Heyndrickxia acidicola: one gene and its partner. The protein of the gene in region 1 binds, or shares a complex with, the protein of each later gene. Links are inferred from orthologs where the notes say so. Each region holds a gene or a part of one and is shown on either strand. Other genes may lie near its edges. The genes, in order: metK and groL.

Region 1 (8,360 bases):
CATTCTGTTAGTTTTTATGTTTGACCGCTTGGGAAGGCGAGAGGATGAAACGCCATTAGTTGTAAGCTTTTTAAATGAAAATAACGTGGAAGTGTGGTCTGTGCAGGAAGGAAAGCGAAAGATAGACACCCACAGCGATAAACTTTTGAATTATCTTAGCTTTTGGCTTTCTGATAATGAGAGCCATAAAACCTCCATTCGTGTGAGGGAATCTAAAAAACAGCTTAGTGAGAGGGGATATTTCCAGGGAGGTGCAGTCCCTTATGGCTACAAACTGATTGATACCGAGAAATCACACTGGAAAAACAGGGATAAATGTATGAAAGAATTAGCAATCAATGAAGCCGAAGCAGAAGTGGTAAAATTAATTTTCAGTTTATATATTGATAGGCATATGGGGTATCGTAAAATTGTGGATTTCCTGAACGCTAAAGGATATAGAACAAGAAGCGCCAGGCTCTTTGGCGTAAGTACGATACAGGGTATTATGGATAATCCTGTATATATAGGAAGAAAAAGATATAAAAGCTTTGATCATGAATTTTTGGAACAGCCTTATAATGATAAACTCAGAATGCTTTCAGATGAAAGATTTAAAAAAGCAGCGGATCTTAAAAATAAGAGACGTGAAAAAATAAAGGATCAAAACAAGGAAGGGATTCCGTTGGCAGGAAAATTATTGTTTTCAGGCCTCGCCTACTGCAAATTTTGCGGTTCCAAGTTAAGCGGTAATTACCTTTATAGGAAGCACAGGGCAAAGGATCAAGGACAGTATGACACAAATGTTATTTATCGATATAGATGTCCTTTAAATAAAGGTGGCAATAACGGTAATCATGAACGAAGCATATGGGGGGCAAAAAAATATGATACACTGATAATAGACCAAATTAAAGCCGTTATAAGAACCTCAGATTTATCCCCTTTTATTGTGCATGCTCTTAGCCAAAAGAAGACAAAACAAAAACGTATTGAGCGAAATATAATGAATTTAGAGCGGGAATATGGACATCTAAGTAAACAACTAAACCGGCTTTATGCTGAAATAGCCAATTCATTAAGAGGGGAAAGTCCTTTTGCACCGGATCAGCTTTCACTGGCGATCGAGGAAGTGAATAGGAAGATTACAGAAAACAACACAAACACACAAAGCTTGAAAAGAGAAATGGAAACAGAAACAGTGTATGAATCTGCTACTCATAATCTAGTGAATGAAATAGATAAATGGGAAGAAAAATTTGATTATGCAGATGATGAATTAAAAAAGGCCTTGTTATCCCAAATTATCGAGAGGGTATATCTTGGCAAGGATGAAATTTCTATTGAATTCAAATGTATGCTGGAAGCTTTTATTGAAGGATAATAAAGTTAAAATTATTACTAAATAGGCTCTGTTAATCTTGCTTGTTAATTTCTTTGAGAGTGCATTTGGTACCAGAACGCTAAAGCATTCGCTATATTGGCAAAATCTATATTTTGAATGAGCTTCAGATCTTTATGTGGGTCAATGCCATGCTTCTTCAGCACATATTCTCCGACCATTTGAGGCATGCCCCCTTTACGCTGGCCGAGGAAGGTAGTGCCTTTTAATTGGTCCCAGGAGAAATTGTTTATTTTTTTTCTGGATACTAAAAAGGTGCCGTCAGTTTTGGTTAACTGAGCAAAATTGATAACCGGATCCTTTGTTCCTTGTTTATATACATAGATGGAGGTTTCAGATCCAACTAAAGCAATATCTGCTCCATTTGATAAAAGGGTGGTCATCGTTTTGTCTCCGCCCTGGGTGGTTTTTAAATCCACATCCAAGCCTTCTTTTTTGAAAAAACCTTTTGCGAGCGCTACATATTGCGGAGTATAAAAAATGGAGCGGGTAACCTCCGCTACTCTTACCTTTGTAGCAGCGTCATTGGCAGAACATGCTGATAAGGCAAAAATGAGAATGGCGGATGTCAAAAGTGCAAAACTAATTCTAAACAATTTTTTCATATGAGATCCTCCTTCGTTAACTGAGTTTTTGAGGGCGGGGTGAGGAAAATGTTCGGGCATCCCCTTGTGTAAAAACAAACTTTGCGAGCCATTGGGGATTCGCCTATCTTTTTCATATCGTATGAAAGTCCTGGGATTGTGTGAATGCCTATAAATGGAGTTTGGATACAAAGAATGGTTTTGATGAAGAAATAGCGGTATTAATAATTGAAGGCTGTTTTGAACTAGTGTTGGTATATGGATACTTACTGTCAGTTTTCAAAAAAAGTGTGCACACTTTTTTTATCTATACTTTGAGCACAAAAGAAGAGCCTAAACAATTGAATGATGATTTCTTCCATAAATAAGCAGATGAAAGGGGATTTTTATGCAAGGCTCGAGCGCAATGCTTGAAAAAAGGCGTTTTCCATCACCAAATCCACACGTTAGAATGTTTTTGGTAACATATATATCCGATGGGTTAAGGGTGAAGGGGCTGCTGGCAGAACCGGATGACGGCTCTGAGTATGATGGCTTTTTATATTTACGCGGCGGCATTAAAAATGTAGGAATGGTAAGGCCTGCGAGAATTGGCCAATTTGCCGCAGAGGGTTTTATTGTATTTGCTCCTTTTTACAGAGGGAACAGGGGAGGAGAGGGGAATGAGGATTTCGTGGGAGAGGACCGCCAAGATGCTTATGCGGCATTTGATCTCTTAAGGGAATATTCTCGAGTGATTTCCAACCGGATACATATATTTGGATTTTCAAGGGGAGGCGCAATGGCCCTCCATACGGCAATAGAACGGAGGGCTGCATCCGTGGTGACATGGGGAGGTGTTTCGGATATCGCATTAACCTATCTTGAAAGAAAGGATCTTCGCCGCATGATGAAAAGGGTTATCGGCGGAACACCTGCTAAATATCCGGAACGCTTTGAAGACCGTACACCTCTTTATCAAATAGACCGTTTAACAGCACCGGTATTAATCATTCATGGGTTACAAGATCAAAATGTTTCCTATGAACATGCCCGCAGGCTGGAAGAACGTTTATCGGCTCTTGATAAGCCAGTGGAAACCTGGAGCTTTCCCCAATACACACATTACTTCCCGCCCCATATTAACCGCCAAGTAGTGAGAGATTTGTGTTTATGGATGAAAAGCCAGGCCAATCCATGGTAAAATAGGATTATCAATCCTTACTTGGAGGTACATACAGATGGGTATGCCATTTGAATTAAATACAATGATTATTACAAAAGGAAAAGAACAAAGAATAAATGATAATACGTTTGTATTAGTAAAGAAAGGCTACAGGCTCTATCCTATAAATATTCCTACTGAGGTGCGCAGAAATATTGAAAACGAATCAAGCGGTACTGCCATCATAAAAAAAGTGGAATGGGAAGAAACCAAAACCAGTATTACATATGAGTTAATTTCCCTTAATTCAACGAATTGACCTTGCAGTGAAGGTATGATAACGAAAAAAAACCCGCCGATGGGCGGGTTTTTTGATCGAATAAGTATAAATTTTTTATTCAATAGGGTTTTAAACCAATGTAGTTGCTGTCTAGCTTCAACGCCTATCTGCTGGCGTATTTCTGCGTCTCCTCACTGCGATAAGTCAACATCTGCTCGAGAACGGCCTCGCTGCATTTCTTTTATCTCAGTCGAAGACTATGATATCGTACGCCGGTAAGGAAGGTGCTTTTGCTTTTCTTATAAAATCATCCTAAAGGAGCACCTAATTCAATAATATCTTTTGAAACGTGATCGAATTTCCGGAAGTTATCATTGAATTTCTGAACAAGCTCTCTTGCTTTGGCTTGATAGTCTTCCTGGCTTTCCCATGTTTTATTCGGCATTAAAACATCATCAGGCACACCCGGCACCTGAACAGGAATGTGCAAGCCAAATATCTCATCCTTTACAGTTTCCACATGATTTAGCTCGCCCTCTAAAGCAGCATGCACCATAGCACGAGTATAGCTCAGCTTCATTCTGCTTCCAACACCATACTCTCCGCCAGTCCAGCCTGTATTGACAAGGAACACCTGTACTCCATGCTCTTCAATTTTCTTCCCTAGCAATTCAGCATAGACAGTTGGCTCAAGAGGAAGGAACGGTGAGCCAAAGCATGCGGAAAAAGTTGCCTGAGGCGATGTGATTCCGCGTTCTGTCCCTGCAAGCTTGGATGTATAGCCGCTTAGAAAATGATACATTGCCTGCTCTTTTGTAAGCTTGCTGATAGGAGGCAGTACGCCGGATGCATCAGCAGTTAGAAAAATGATGGTGTTCGGGTGGCCGGCCACACTTGGATCAATAATGTTATCAATCGCTTGAAGTGGATAAGCAGCCCTCGTATTTTCCGTTAAGGATTGGTCTGAATAGTCTGGAACACGAGTATCCTGATGAACCACTACATTCTCGAGAACGGAGCCAAAGCGAATGGCATCATAGATTTGAGGTTCCTTTTCTCTGGATAAGTCAATGCATTTTGCGTAGCATCCGCCTTCTATATTAAAGACGCCATTTGGAGACCATCCATGCTCATCATCGCCAATCAGTTTCCGGTTTGGATCCGCAGATAATGTGGTCTTTCCTGTACCGGATAATCCGAAGAAAAGAGCTACATCTCCTTCCGGCCCCACGTTTGCTGAGCAGTGCATTGGCAAGGATCCTTTTTCCGGAAGAAGATAATTCATGATGGAGAAGATCCCCTTTTTCATTTCTCCAGCATACTCTGTCCCGCCAATCAGGATGATGCGGCGCTCAAAGGAGATAATGATAAAGGTTTCAGATTTTGTACCATCCACTTCTGGAACCGCTTTAAAGGTAGGGGCGGATAGGATAGTAAATTCCGCCTGATGGAAAGGAAGCTCTTCTTCCGTAGGGCGAATAAATAACTGATGGGCAAAAAGGTTATGCCATGCATACTCATTAATGACCTGAATAGGCAGTCTGTAGCTCCTGTCTGCACCGGCAAAGCCTTTAAAAACAAACACTTCTTCCTTATTTTGAAGAAAGCTGACCATTTTATGATAGAGACGATCAAATACTTCTGAGGAAATAGGCTGATTAACCGTTCCCCAATCTATTTTATCCTTTGTAGCGTCTTCCTCTACAATATATTTATCTTTGGGTGACCGGCCGGTGTATTTGCCTGTTTCTGCACAAACCGCACCGGTTGAGGTTAATATTGCTTCTTTTCTTGACAGGACCCTTTCAACTAATTGAGGTACAGATAGCTGCGTATATACATTAGGGCCATTTAATAATTCAGATATTTCATTTGAGATATCCAATGAATTCATCGATATTAACCTTCCTTTTTCTAGATATTTGTTTAATGATTGCTCTGCATGTAATTAGTATAACACATTTGAAATAATAATCTATACTATTTATTTGTTTTTTTATTTGTGCTATCGCAAAAAGGTATTTTGACTTATATAATTGGAAAACATTTTCAGGGTGGCTATTGAAATGAAAGCAATGAACGCTTATGGTAGGATTTGTTCTATTTTAATATGGGACTTTGTTGTTTTTTAGCTCATTCGTGTGAAACGTTGGTTTCACACGCCTTTCAGCTCTGCTGTAAAATGAGCTAAAAAACGAGCAGTTTTCAATTTAGAAATTTTAATAGAACCTATTATAAAGAACTTGGGACATATTATGAATATATTTCTTTTCATAAGGGACAAGGTAATAAGAAGGTTCCAAATAAAATTGTTTTTATCTTCTCTCATTTATTTATTGACACTCCATGTCAAATTGAGTATGATTTTACCTTGTACGGATACTCTTATCCCGAGCTGGTGGAGGGACTGACCCGATGAAACCCAGCAACCTGCCTCTAGGTACAGCCAATACATTCTTTTCTAAAGGATGCCAAAGCTTATCTAGGCAAAGGTGCTAACTGTTGCAAGGTTCAATCCTTGAACGATAAGAGTGAAAGGCGCGATTTTTGATCTAAACCTTTCCTCATTAGCTAAGCACAGGGAAAGGTTTTTATTTATGGAAAAAAGCGCATAACCTCTATTGGGCTGGATTTTTTTAAAGGGCTTTCGTAATAAGCGTTGTTGTTACATTTAAAACACAAGGCTGGGTTTGCAAACCTTTTTTAAGAGCAACTTAGTCATTGTACAAAAAGCAACAATCTATGCGAAAACCAGCATGATAAAAATCCGATGTTTATTTCATACTATTAGGGAAATGAGTACCGTGAACTAAATATAGAACTGATCCACAGGAGGTATTAGCCTGTGAATTCCATTCAAGGGAGGAAGAAAGATGTCAAACAAACGTCGCTTATTTACATCTGAATCAGTTACCGAAGGGCATCCTGATAAAATTTGTGACCAGATTTCCGATTCAATTTTAGATGCGATTCTTGAAAAGGATGCGAATGCTCGTGTAGCATGTGAAACTTCTGTTACAACAGGCCTTGTTCTTGTTGCCGGTGAAATTACAACAAGTACTTATGTGGATATTCCAAAAATTGTACGTGAAACAATTAAAGGAATTGGCTATACTCGTGCAAAATACGGCTTTGATGCTGAAACATGCGCAGTATTAACCTCTATTGATGAACAGTCTCCGGATATTGCGATGGGTGTCGACCAGGCACTTGAAGCACGTGAAGGACAAATGACTGAAGAGCAAATCGAAGCGATTGGTGCGGGTGACCAAGGTCTAATGTTTGGTTTTGCCTGCAACGAGACAGAGGAACTAATGCCTCTTCCAATTTCTCTTTCTCATAAGCTTGCACGCCGTATCGCTGAGGTTCGTAAAGAAGAAATTTTAACTTACCTTCGTCCAGATGCAAAAACACAGGTTACAGTAGAGTATGATGAAAACGATAAGCCTGTTCGTATTGATACCATTGTCATTTCTACACAGCATAACCCTGAAACTACTCTTGAACAAATTCAAAAGGATGTTAAAGAATTTGTTATCAATCCAGTTGTGCCTAGTGAGCTAATCGATGAAAATACAAAGTATTTCATTAATCCAACCGGCCGTTTTGTTATTGGCGGACCACAAGGAGATGCTGGTTTAACAGGACGTAAGATCATTGTTGACACTTACGGCGGATACGCTCGCCACGGAGGCGGTGCATTCTCCGGTAAAGATCCTACAAAGGTTGACCGTTCAGCTGCATACGCTGCAAGATACGTAGCGAAAAATATCGTTGCTGCCGGATTGGCTGAAAAATGTGAGGTTCAGCTTGCGTATGCAATTGGTGTGGCGCAGCCGGTATCCATTGCAGTTGATACATTTGGAACAGGTACTGTGTCAGAGGATGCATTAATTGATGCAGTTCGTTCAAGCTTCGACCTTCGCCCCGCAGGCATCATTAAAATGCTTGATCTTCGCCGTCCTATCTATAAGCAAACAGCTGCTTACGGACACTTTGGACGCACAGACGTAGACCTTCCTTGGGAACGTACAGATAAAGTAGATGCACTTCGTGAATTAACTAAGTAATAAAGGTAAAGGAGTTACAAGTCAAATTGTAACTCCTTTTTTCTATGGCTGGAATGGGGGATCGAACTAGAGAAAAAGTACTTCTGATCTGGATGAAGGACGTTAGAGTGGATTGGTGAAGAGGAAAAGTCCTTCATCGCCGTCATGAAGGCCAAAATAGGCTTTGGACCAAGTGGTTTGGTCCTTCATTGCCAACATGAAGACCAATTTGAGCGATTTACGAAGTGAATTTTCCTTCACCTCCAGCATGAAGCCGTCTCTGTGCCAAGCCATGGTTATTAGACCTATCGCACCATGGCAGCCAAATCAAACTTCCTATGTCCCATACGCCCCGTTTAATCTTTTCGCTCAAAACAAGCGACTGTTTTCTAAACAAGAAGGAAATACGGGTAAATGTCTACTGCAAATCTGGATGAAAAGTGGTAGTATTATAAAGTGCATTTTTTTATGACAACTTTTATAAAAAAATCTCTTTACATGGTTTGTGTTTTTTGTCACAATCCTTTTTAAGACCCCCAGGTATCTTATTTTCTTTTCGAAATGTTTACTTAGGGAGCGGACATCGTTCTGAATTTCACAAAATTTATAAACGGCGTTTAAAATACTTATAATGAGAGTATTGAAAGGCCGTACCATTAAACTATCCTTAATTAAAGCAGGTGACCTACATATGTGTGGATTTATTGGATGCATACATGACAAAGCATTTGAACGGACAAACAACGATCAGCAGTTGTTTAAAAATATGAATAATATTATTACGCACCGCGGACCTGATGATGAAGGGTTCTATGAGGATGAACATATCCAGTTCGGTTTTCGCAGACTGAGCTTTATTGACCTGGAAGCGGGCCATCAGCCGTTGACTTATGAAAATGAACGTTACTGGATTGTCTTCAAT
Region 2 (8,312 bases), 1.7 Mb from region 1 along the record:
CTTTTTCCTATTTTGTGCTGTTTCCACTTGTTTTGCGATTTATGTTGAAGCTGTCCCGCCAAATGGGCATTCATGCTGTCATTGGAATCAATGAATATTTCCAATTCCTATTCCATATTACACTGCCCTTCGGCTTTTTATTTCAAATGCCTGTGGTTATGCTGTTTTTGACAAGATTGGGAATTGTTACACCAATGCTGCTATCAAAGATTAGGAAGTATGCTTATTTTGCATTGATTGTCATTGCAGCTTTCATTACGCCGCCTGATCTATTGTCACACATGATGGTATCTGTACCATTGCTCCTCCTGTATGAACTGAGCTTATTTATTTCTAGAATTGGCTATAAAAAGGCGATGGCAGCAGAAGCAAGGTACACTTTGGAGCAAACTGAAATATAAATGATCAGGCCTGCAGAAGAAGCTCCTGCCTGTGCTTCCAGCTAAAGAAACTGCCAGAACACATATCTTATTGATAGCTTGGTGTTCTGGCAGTTTTCGTTGTTTAAATAGGATGAAAATATAAAAGTACTGAAACATTTTCTTTTTCAGCATCAGGTCGTTATTTTCGTTGATTTCTTATTAAAATATAATAAGCAATGATTTTAATACCGGCACCCAAATCCAGAGTGGCAAGAAAAATAATTAAAAAGGGAAATAGACCCCAGCCGCTTGACTGAACCTGCTGGGTGGCAAAATAGGTAAACAGTATGCCAAGCAGGCAATAAAAAACACCTGAGAATAAAGGCCTCATGAGAAAAATCCTCCAATAATACCTTGAACACTTTTAATTTGGTCATGCATCTGCCCTGTTAGAGACAACTGAATCAGGACAACAACTGTATTCATCACTACATGGGCTATGGTGGATACAATAATTCGTCCTGTCTTTCTATATAGGTAGGCAAAGGTAAAGCCCATTAATGTATAAACAATCAGATGGGTAATGTCCTGGTGAGCCAATGCAAAAAGCAATGAACTGATCGTAGCGGATATATTAAAAGAGAATTTCTTATAAAGGGATCCAAAAATGATTTTCCTAAACACAATTTCCTCTAATATAGGACCAACAATGGAACTGACAATAACGACTAATGGCAGGCTTTCAATTAATGCCAGGATCCTATCTGTATTTTCAGAAGCTGCATTTACACCAATTAAATGCTCAATAATGGCTCCTGCATATTGGGCGGCAAATGCCATGAATATCCCGCCAACCGCCCATAATAATGACTGGCCAATGGGCATAGGGCTGATTCTCTCCTCCTGATTGCGTATCGACTTTTTGTAAAGAGGAAGAATAATAATCAATGCGGCAATAAAACTAATGACAATCCAGCTGGGAAGGGCGATATGTGCCATTTGTGCTTTTGATTCATGAAAAACATAGATTCCTAAAGCGGCAACAACCGGTATTCCGATAATGCCTGAAAGCTGCATAACAATATATGTGATTAAAATATAAATGTACTCTTTTTTCACGTCATGTATCCTTTCCTGTAGCTTGTAATGTATATGGAAAAGAGTTCATTCGGATCTCATGTAAAAACCAGAACACTGTCCATTCTACTATTGTACAGCAATCTATTCAAATGAGAAGGCTGGCGCAAAACTCCGTTATATTTTATGAGAAATGTATTGCTGATATGTATAAGGATAAAAAGGATACATAAACTTTGATGGTGCCTGTGTTTTCGTAAGGTTCTTTTCGTAAACTATGTTACTATTTGACACAAAAATGATTGAAAATCCAAATTCAGTATTAATGCTTTTGAATAACCTTCGAAAAGATGCCGCGAAGATAGTCCGCATACGGAAAGTTTCTTTGTACATAAAGCACCAATCTATGCGAAAACAGTCTTTTGTAAAATTATTAAAAAATTTAGGTTTACAGACTTGCAAAATGTGAGTGAATTAATTATTATAATAATTGTGTTAGCACTCAGAGATGTCGAGTGCTAATAAAGAAAATTTACATACTATTTTTGAGGAGGTTGTTTCACTTGTTAAAACCACTAGGTGATCGCGTCGTAATTGAATTAGTAGAATCAGAAGAAAAAACTGCTAGCGGTATTGTTCTGCCTGACTCTGCAAAAGAAAAACCACAAGAAGGCAAAGTAGTGGCTGTAGGTACTGGACGTGTTTTAGATAGCGGTGAGCGTGTTGCGCTGGAGGTATCTGAAGGCGATCGAATCATCTTCTCTAAATATGCTGGTACAGAAGTGAAATACCAAGGCACAGAATACTTAATCCTTCGTGAAAGTGACATTTTAGCTGTACTAGGCTAATCTGGTTTGTTTATAAAGCATAACTAAATCATTAGAATTACGAGGAGGTAAAGTTAAAATGGCAAAAGAAATTAAATTCAGCGAAGAAGCTCGTCGTGCGATGCTTCGCGGTGTAGATAAATTGGCAGATGCAGTAAAAGTAACATTAGGACCTAAAGGACGTAACGTCGTTCTTGAGAAAAAATTCGGTTCTCCGCTTATCACAAATGATGGTGTAACGATTGCTAAAGAAATCGAATTAGAAGATGCATTTGAAAACATGGGTGCTAAATTAGTATCTGAAGTAGCAAGCAAAACAAATGATGTTGCCGGTGACGGAACAACAACTGCAACTGTTCTTGCCCAAGCAATGATTCGTGAAGGCTTGAAAAACGTAACAGCTGGCGCAAACCCTGTCGGCATCCGTAAAGGGATTGAAAAAGCTGTAACAACTGCTGTTGAAGAGCTTAAAGCAATCTCTAAGCCAATCGAAAACAAAGAATCAATTGCACAGGTTGCTGCAATCTCAGCTGCTGATGAAGAAGTTGGCCAACTGATTGCAGAAGCGATGGAACGTGTTGGCAACGACGGCGTTATTACAATTGAAGAATCAAAAGGCTTCTCTACAGAACTTGATGTAGTAGAAGGTATGCAATTTGACCGCGGCTATGCTTCTCCATACATGGTGACAGATTCTGATAAGATGGAAGCGGTTCTTGATAACCCTTATATCTTAATTACAGACAAAAAGATCTCAAGCATTCAAGAAATCCTGCCTGTACTTGAGCAAGTCGTTCAACAAGGCAAGCCATTGCTTTTGATTGCAGAAGATGTTGAAGGTGAAGCACTTGCAACTCTAGTTGTGAACAAGCTTCGCGGAACATTCAATGCTGTAGCAGTTAAAGCTCCTGGATTCGGTGACCGCCGTAAAGCTATGCTTGAAGACATCGCTGTTCTAACTGGCGGTGAAGTAATTACTGAAGAATTAGGACTTGATCTTAAATCCGCTACAATCGATTCTTTAGGCCGTGCAGCTAAAGTAGTTGTTACGAAAGAAAACACAACGATTGTTGAAGGTGCTGGAGATTCTGCAAACATTTCAGCCCGCGTAAACCAAATCCGTGTTCAATTAGAAGAAACTACTTCTGAATTTGACCGTGAAAAATTACAAGAGCGTCTTGCTAAGCTTGCAGGCGGCGTTGCAGTGATAAAAGTAGGTGCTGCAACTGAAACAGAATTAAAAGAGCGCAAGCTTCGCATTGAAGATGCTTTAAACTCAACACGTGCAGCTGTTGAAGAAGGTATCGTTTCCGGCGGAGGAACTGCTTTTGTTAACGTTTATAACAAAGTTGCTTCCATTGCTGCAGAGGGCGATGTGCAAACTGGTATTAACATCGTACTTCGTTCATTAGAAGAGCCTGTGCGCCAAATTGCACACAACGCTGGTCTTGAAGGATCTGTTATCGTAGATCGTCTTAAGAAAGAAGAAGCAGGCGTTGGTTTCAATGCAGCTAACGGCGAGTGGGTAAACATGATCGAAGCTGGTATCGTGGATCCTACTAAGGTTTCTCGTTCTGCACTTCAAAATGCAGCCTCAGTAGCAGCGATGCTATTAACAACTGAAGCAGTTGTAGCTGACAAACCTGAAGAAAACGGCGGCATGCCTGATATGAGCGGCATGGGCGGAATGGGCGGCATGGGTGGAATGATGTAATTCTTCCCTGAGGCCTACAGGTTTTAGGTGAAAATAAAAGCAGGTATGTTCGTAGAGGCCTATCATTTTTATGAATGATAGGCCTCTTTTTTGATGATAAAAGAAGAATGTATATTAGAGCTTCGTTAAAGGACGCTGTTGTTCTTTACTGTAAAATGAGATGGAAAACGAGCAGTTATCAACATAAGAAGCTTTAAAAACCATATGAAAAATCCACGGTCTTATTCGTGCTATCAGGCGGCTTCCGTATAATAAAAAAGAACATCCAGTGCTCCCCGGAGAATATGGGAACGCTGGATGTTCTTTAGGTTCTCTATTTAGTTGACAAAAACCTTCAAATGGCTTTCTTCAAATATTTACCAGAACCATTCAATTGATTCTGTATCTTAAATCGTATAATTGATTTTTTATCGGTATAACTTCTCCAGAATGAAAACAGGAAAATCGATATTAGAGCAATTTGAGGAGAAAATAAAGGTTCATCAAAAATGCCAGTTAAAATACATACCGGTAATGCAAACATAAAATACTCATCTAATGGTTTTATTTTACGGATAAATAATAATAGGTATTTGTAAAAGTTTACGATTAAAAGAAGGAAAAATGGTACACCGCCTACAATTCCATATTCCGTTATAGCCCCCAAATACATATCGTGCGAATGCGGAATATCTGAGAGTGAGTGCGGAATCTTTTTATACGTAAGCTGCAATAGCTTCGTAAATTCTTGCTGGAATCCCAGTGGAGTCGTTCCGAAAACCGGGTGAAGCTTCCATAATTTAAAGCTGAATTCCCATATTTGTTTTCTGTTATTCATTGAGTGATCCACTAATGCACTTCTCGGCATCAAGTTAAACAGCCGCTTAAATTGGAGCAGTGATACAATCGCAATCATCATAAAAGCAGTTTTATTCAGCCTTATTAAAAAGAGCATATATAGAAGGCACATGACTGCAAATCCGGAACGTGATCCTGTATCGAAAATCCCGAAAGAAAGAATAAATAAAATGGGAAGATGCCAAATAATCGATAATGATTGTTTTTTTCGTATAGCAATCAACGTTTCCGCAAGTAAAAAAGCTAAAGAAAGTAACAGCAGATACATATTGAAATTCGGATTATAAAAACAACCGGTAAGTCGTGTATTGTCTTGTGTAGCTGTATCACCAAATAAAACAGTACCAGTCAGCATCCCTGCAAAATTAGAAAAATGTATCCATTTTGTAGCCCATCCAATAAAACAGCTGTACAGCCCGCCAAAGATGATTAGCCAGCGATATTGTTTGAAAGAAACCTTAGATTCTTTTGAAAGAGTTTTTACATAGAGGCCCCAATATCCGATAATCATGATACTTACGAGTATATATGATATATTCTTCAGCACAATCGAAGCACCGATAGAAGCAATAAACATACAAAGAAAAAAGAAAAAATCAATAGTAAAAAGCTTGTACGTCTTTTCCCTGGAATTTTTATAAAAAGATTTGATCCCTATCATAAATAATAGGAAAAGCCCTACAGGAGGTAATATAAAGCACAGAACCAAACTGCTTAGCAGCAATTCTCTTTTGAAAAAATGTATAATATATTTCATTTAGATAACCCTATACTAAATCGCGTTATAGTTTTGATTGATATTATAATGCTCATTGTTCTAACTCCTTTGTTTTACTGTGATAAAATCGTATCTTAAAAAAATTAGATTTAGATAAGAATGATTAAAAACAGATTAAAAAGAATAGGAATGGTATTCATAAAACATCCATTTTGTCTCTTTCGTTTATACCCGTTTGCTTCCTTGCAGTAACCCTCTTGCTAACAAGAACCTCATTTTATTTTTTGAATTCATTGAATGTATTCCTTCTTTTTTTTCAACAAAGCCATCATTTCATTTTGCCAACTTTTTGACGTAAAGTAAATGATAAAGAACATGAAAAACCCTAAATGGGGTGTCAACCATTGAGGGTTGTGAAATTTGAGCATCTTGCAGTAACCACACATCTATTAGTTTAACAGAAAAAATTAACTTTTACTTAAAATTATACAAATACAAGAGATTACCAAATACTTTCCTTCGATCATTTCTGCCGTTTTTCAATATAGAATGTTATCTGAAAAGCCCCTTGAATAGGGATGATTTTATATAAATCGTTGATGTTCGTCATGGAACTGTAAGGTAAAATCGCTAATTTTCGAGCCTTTTTTTCACAAAAATTTTTTCAAAAAAGATATAGTGCTATAGTCTGAAAAAATGAGTAATTTTGCAAGCTTTTGAATGGTTTCTATCGAAGGCTGTCAAAATGAGAATTAATTCAATGCAAGAAAACTTGAAGTTTCACGAACAAACTTTTATTTTTATTCCATATGTAATAATTTAATTTATAGTAACCCAAATAATCAAATTTAGGAATAAATTTAATACAGGGAATAGCTTAATTCAAAGGGGACTAGGCTATTTTATTTTTTAGCTCATTCGTGTGAAAGGGCTGTTTCACACGAATGAGCTAAAAAACGAGCAGCTATCAACATTGAAATTTAACACAGCTATTTTCAAAAACAAAAAGCACCGCAAATACGGTGAGAATCAATATACATTTACTTTGCATTTTTAGTTGTAAATTCACGTTTTATAATAGGAAACCAGTTAATCACATCCGATCCTATTTTGTTCAATTTAATGATATTTGTTTAAAAAACCAATGACCGTTTGAATGACTGTTTGAACTTCACAATCCTGGCAAATGTGGTGCTTTGAAAGAGGAAGATAATGTATCTCTTTTTCCGTTGATGACGCAACAGAATAAATCAATTCAGAACTTCTGGGATCGACAGTTTCATCCTTTTCACCATGAATGATACAAATCGGAATGGAAATATGATGAAATATCCTTTTTGCTTGACGAACGATTTTGTTGAATTGGAAAACATTGTAGATAGGAGTAGAACGAATGAAGGATTGATTATTGAGAGGCGACTGTTCAGACAACGAAAATGTCTTTCTGTTTTGTTGAAAAAATCTCTCTGCCTTCAGCTTTAATAATTTTGGAGTAAGTATGTATACCGCCGGCGAAAGCAATACCAGGGTGGATACTTGTTGCCGGTTTGCAATAATAGAAGCAATCATGGCCCCCATAGAAAACCCCATCAAATGAATCTTCTTATTTTCTGCCATTGCTTTTTTGACCACAATTTCAATCATTTGTATCCATTCTAAAGCAGTGACTTTCGACATCTTTTCTTTGTTCATACTGTGTCCTGGTAACAATGGGGTAATTACTTGGTAGCCCATTTGTTCTAAAGCGTTTGCTAATGGCTTTATCTCCCATGGGTTTCCTGAGAATCCATGAATAATGATACATACTTCTTGATTCACGAAAAAGTCTCCTCTGCCGTTTACTTGAATGACTAATTTGTTAAATGATATTGGCTGTTTTCGCATAAATTTGCTGCTTTTCGTATAATGGATAAATCCGTATTTTGTCCTTATTCGTGGCATCTTTTCGTAAGCAATTCAAAAGTACGTTTACTGAACCTATTGTTTTAATCAATGTTTACGAAAAGAGCCGTGATAATCAAGCTGATCATTTAAGCTATCTTACCTAACAACACAGATACATTTATGTTGGCACTCAAGTTGTTGAGTTAGTTGCAATCCAAAAAACCTGACTATTCTAGTCTGCCGGTGGATTGGTTGTAACATACATATTGATCGGATTTTCCTCTATATTGCTGACAAGTTTATAACTCTTCCGTATATAAACAAAAATTTTGGGAATGATATAAAAGCTTTTTTAGAAGAATTTATACATGTACTAACTGTTCATTCTTGTTAAAGGAAATATTTAGATATGTAACACTAGAAGAAACAAAAAAAGGTTTTATGTTAGATCGAGGCTGATCCTATTATTCTTATTAATACCATTTTTTGAAACTCTTTTTTAGCGAGGTGACCGAATATGCCCTTCATCATGGTAAACGGCTGCAAACTTTATTTTACAGTACAAGGACAAGGGATCCCCATCCTCTTTATCCATCCCCCGGTACTTACTCATCTCAATTTTGATTACCAAATAAAAGACTTATCAAAGGTTTATCAGGTGGTTGCCTTTGATATTCGAGGCCATGGTAGAAGTTCATGCTCTGAACAGCCTTTAACGTATTCTCTAATTGCCGACGATATGAAGCAATTATTAGACCATTTAAACATAAAAAAAGCTTTTATTTGTGGATATTCTACAGGAGGAACCATCGGACTTGATTTTTTACTGTCCTATCCAGAGAGGGCTTTGGGTGGGATTGTGATCAGCGGTATGTCTGAGGTGAGCGATTGGT

What was found.
Region 2: the proteins of metK (region 1) and groL are in contact, whole or in part, in a cryo-EM structure (PDB 8P4O), measured with the Escherichia coli proteins. The link is inferred for Heyndrickxia acidicola from one-to-one orthologs.

What each region holds. Positions count from the first base shown.
Region 1 is NZ_KV440953.1:4,710,030-4,718,389, forward strand. The notes cover bases 5,412-8,360. They hold metK (methionine adenosyltransferase), read left to right. Parts: upstream 5,412-6,262; coding sequence 6,263-7,459; downstream 7,460-8,360. Other genes in these bases: A5N88_RS25250 (hypothetical protein), read right to left, coding at 7,562-7,732; asnB (asparagine synthase (glutamine-hydrolyzing)), read left to right, coding at 8,130-8,360. Outside these bases: A5N88_RS21960 (recombinase family protein), read left to right, coding at 1-1,363; A5N88_RS21970 (alpha/beta hydrolase family protein), read left to right, coding at 2,354-3,148; A5N88_RS21975 (DUF2584 domain-containing protein), read left to right, coding at 3,186-3,428; pckA (phosphoenolpyruvate carboxykinase (ATP)), read right to left, coding at 3,697-5,283. UniProt on the Escherichia coli protein: Catalyzes the formation of S-adenosylmethionine (AdoMet) from methionine and ATP.
Region 2 is NZ_KV440953.1:3,043,459-3,051,770, reverse strand. What follows is about bases 1,762-4,662. They hold groL (chaperonin GroEL), read left to right. Parts: upstream 1,762-2,345; coding sequence 2,346-3,980; downstream 3,981-4,662. Other genes in these bases: A5N88_RS14190 (O-antigen ligase family protein), read right to left, coding at 4,315-4,662; groES (co-chaperone GroES), read left to right, coding at 2,003-2,287. Outside these bases: twin-arginine translocase subunit TatC, read left to right, coding at 1-401; A5N88_RS14210 (YdiK family protein), read right to left, coding at 562-753; A5N88_RS14205 (CPBP family intramembrane glutamic endopeptidase), read right to left, coding at 750-1,481; more of A5N88_RS14190, read right to left, coding at 4,663-5,364; A5N88_RS14185 (alpha/beta hydrolase), read right to left, coding at 6,655-7,353; A5N88_RS14180 (alpha/beta fold hydrolase), read left to right, coding at 7,937-8,312.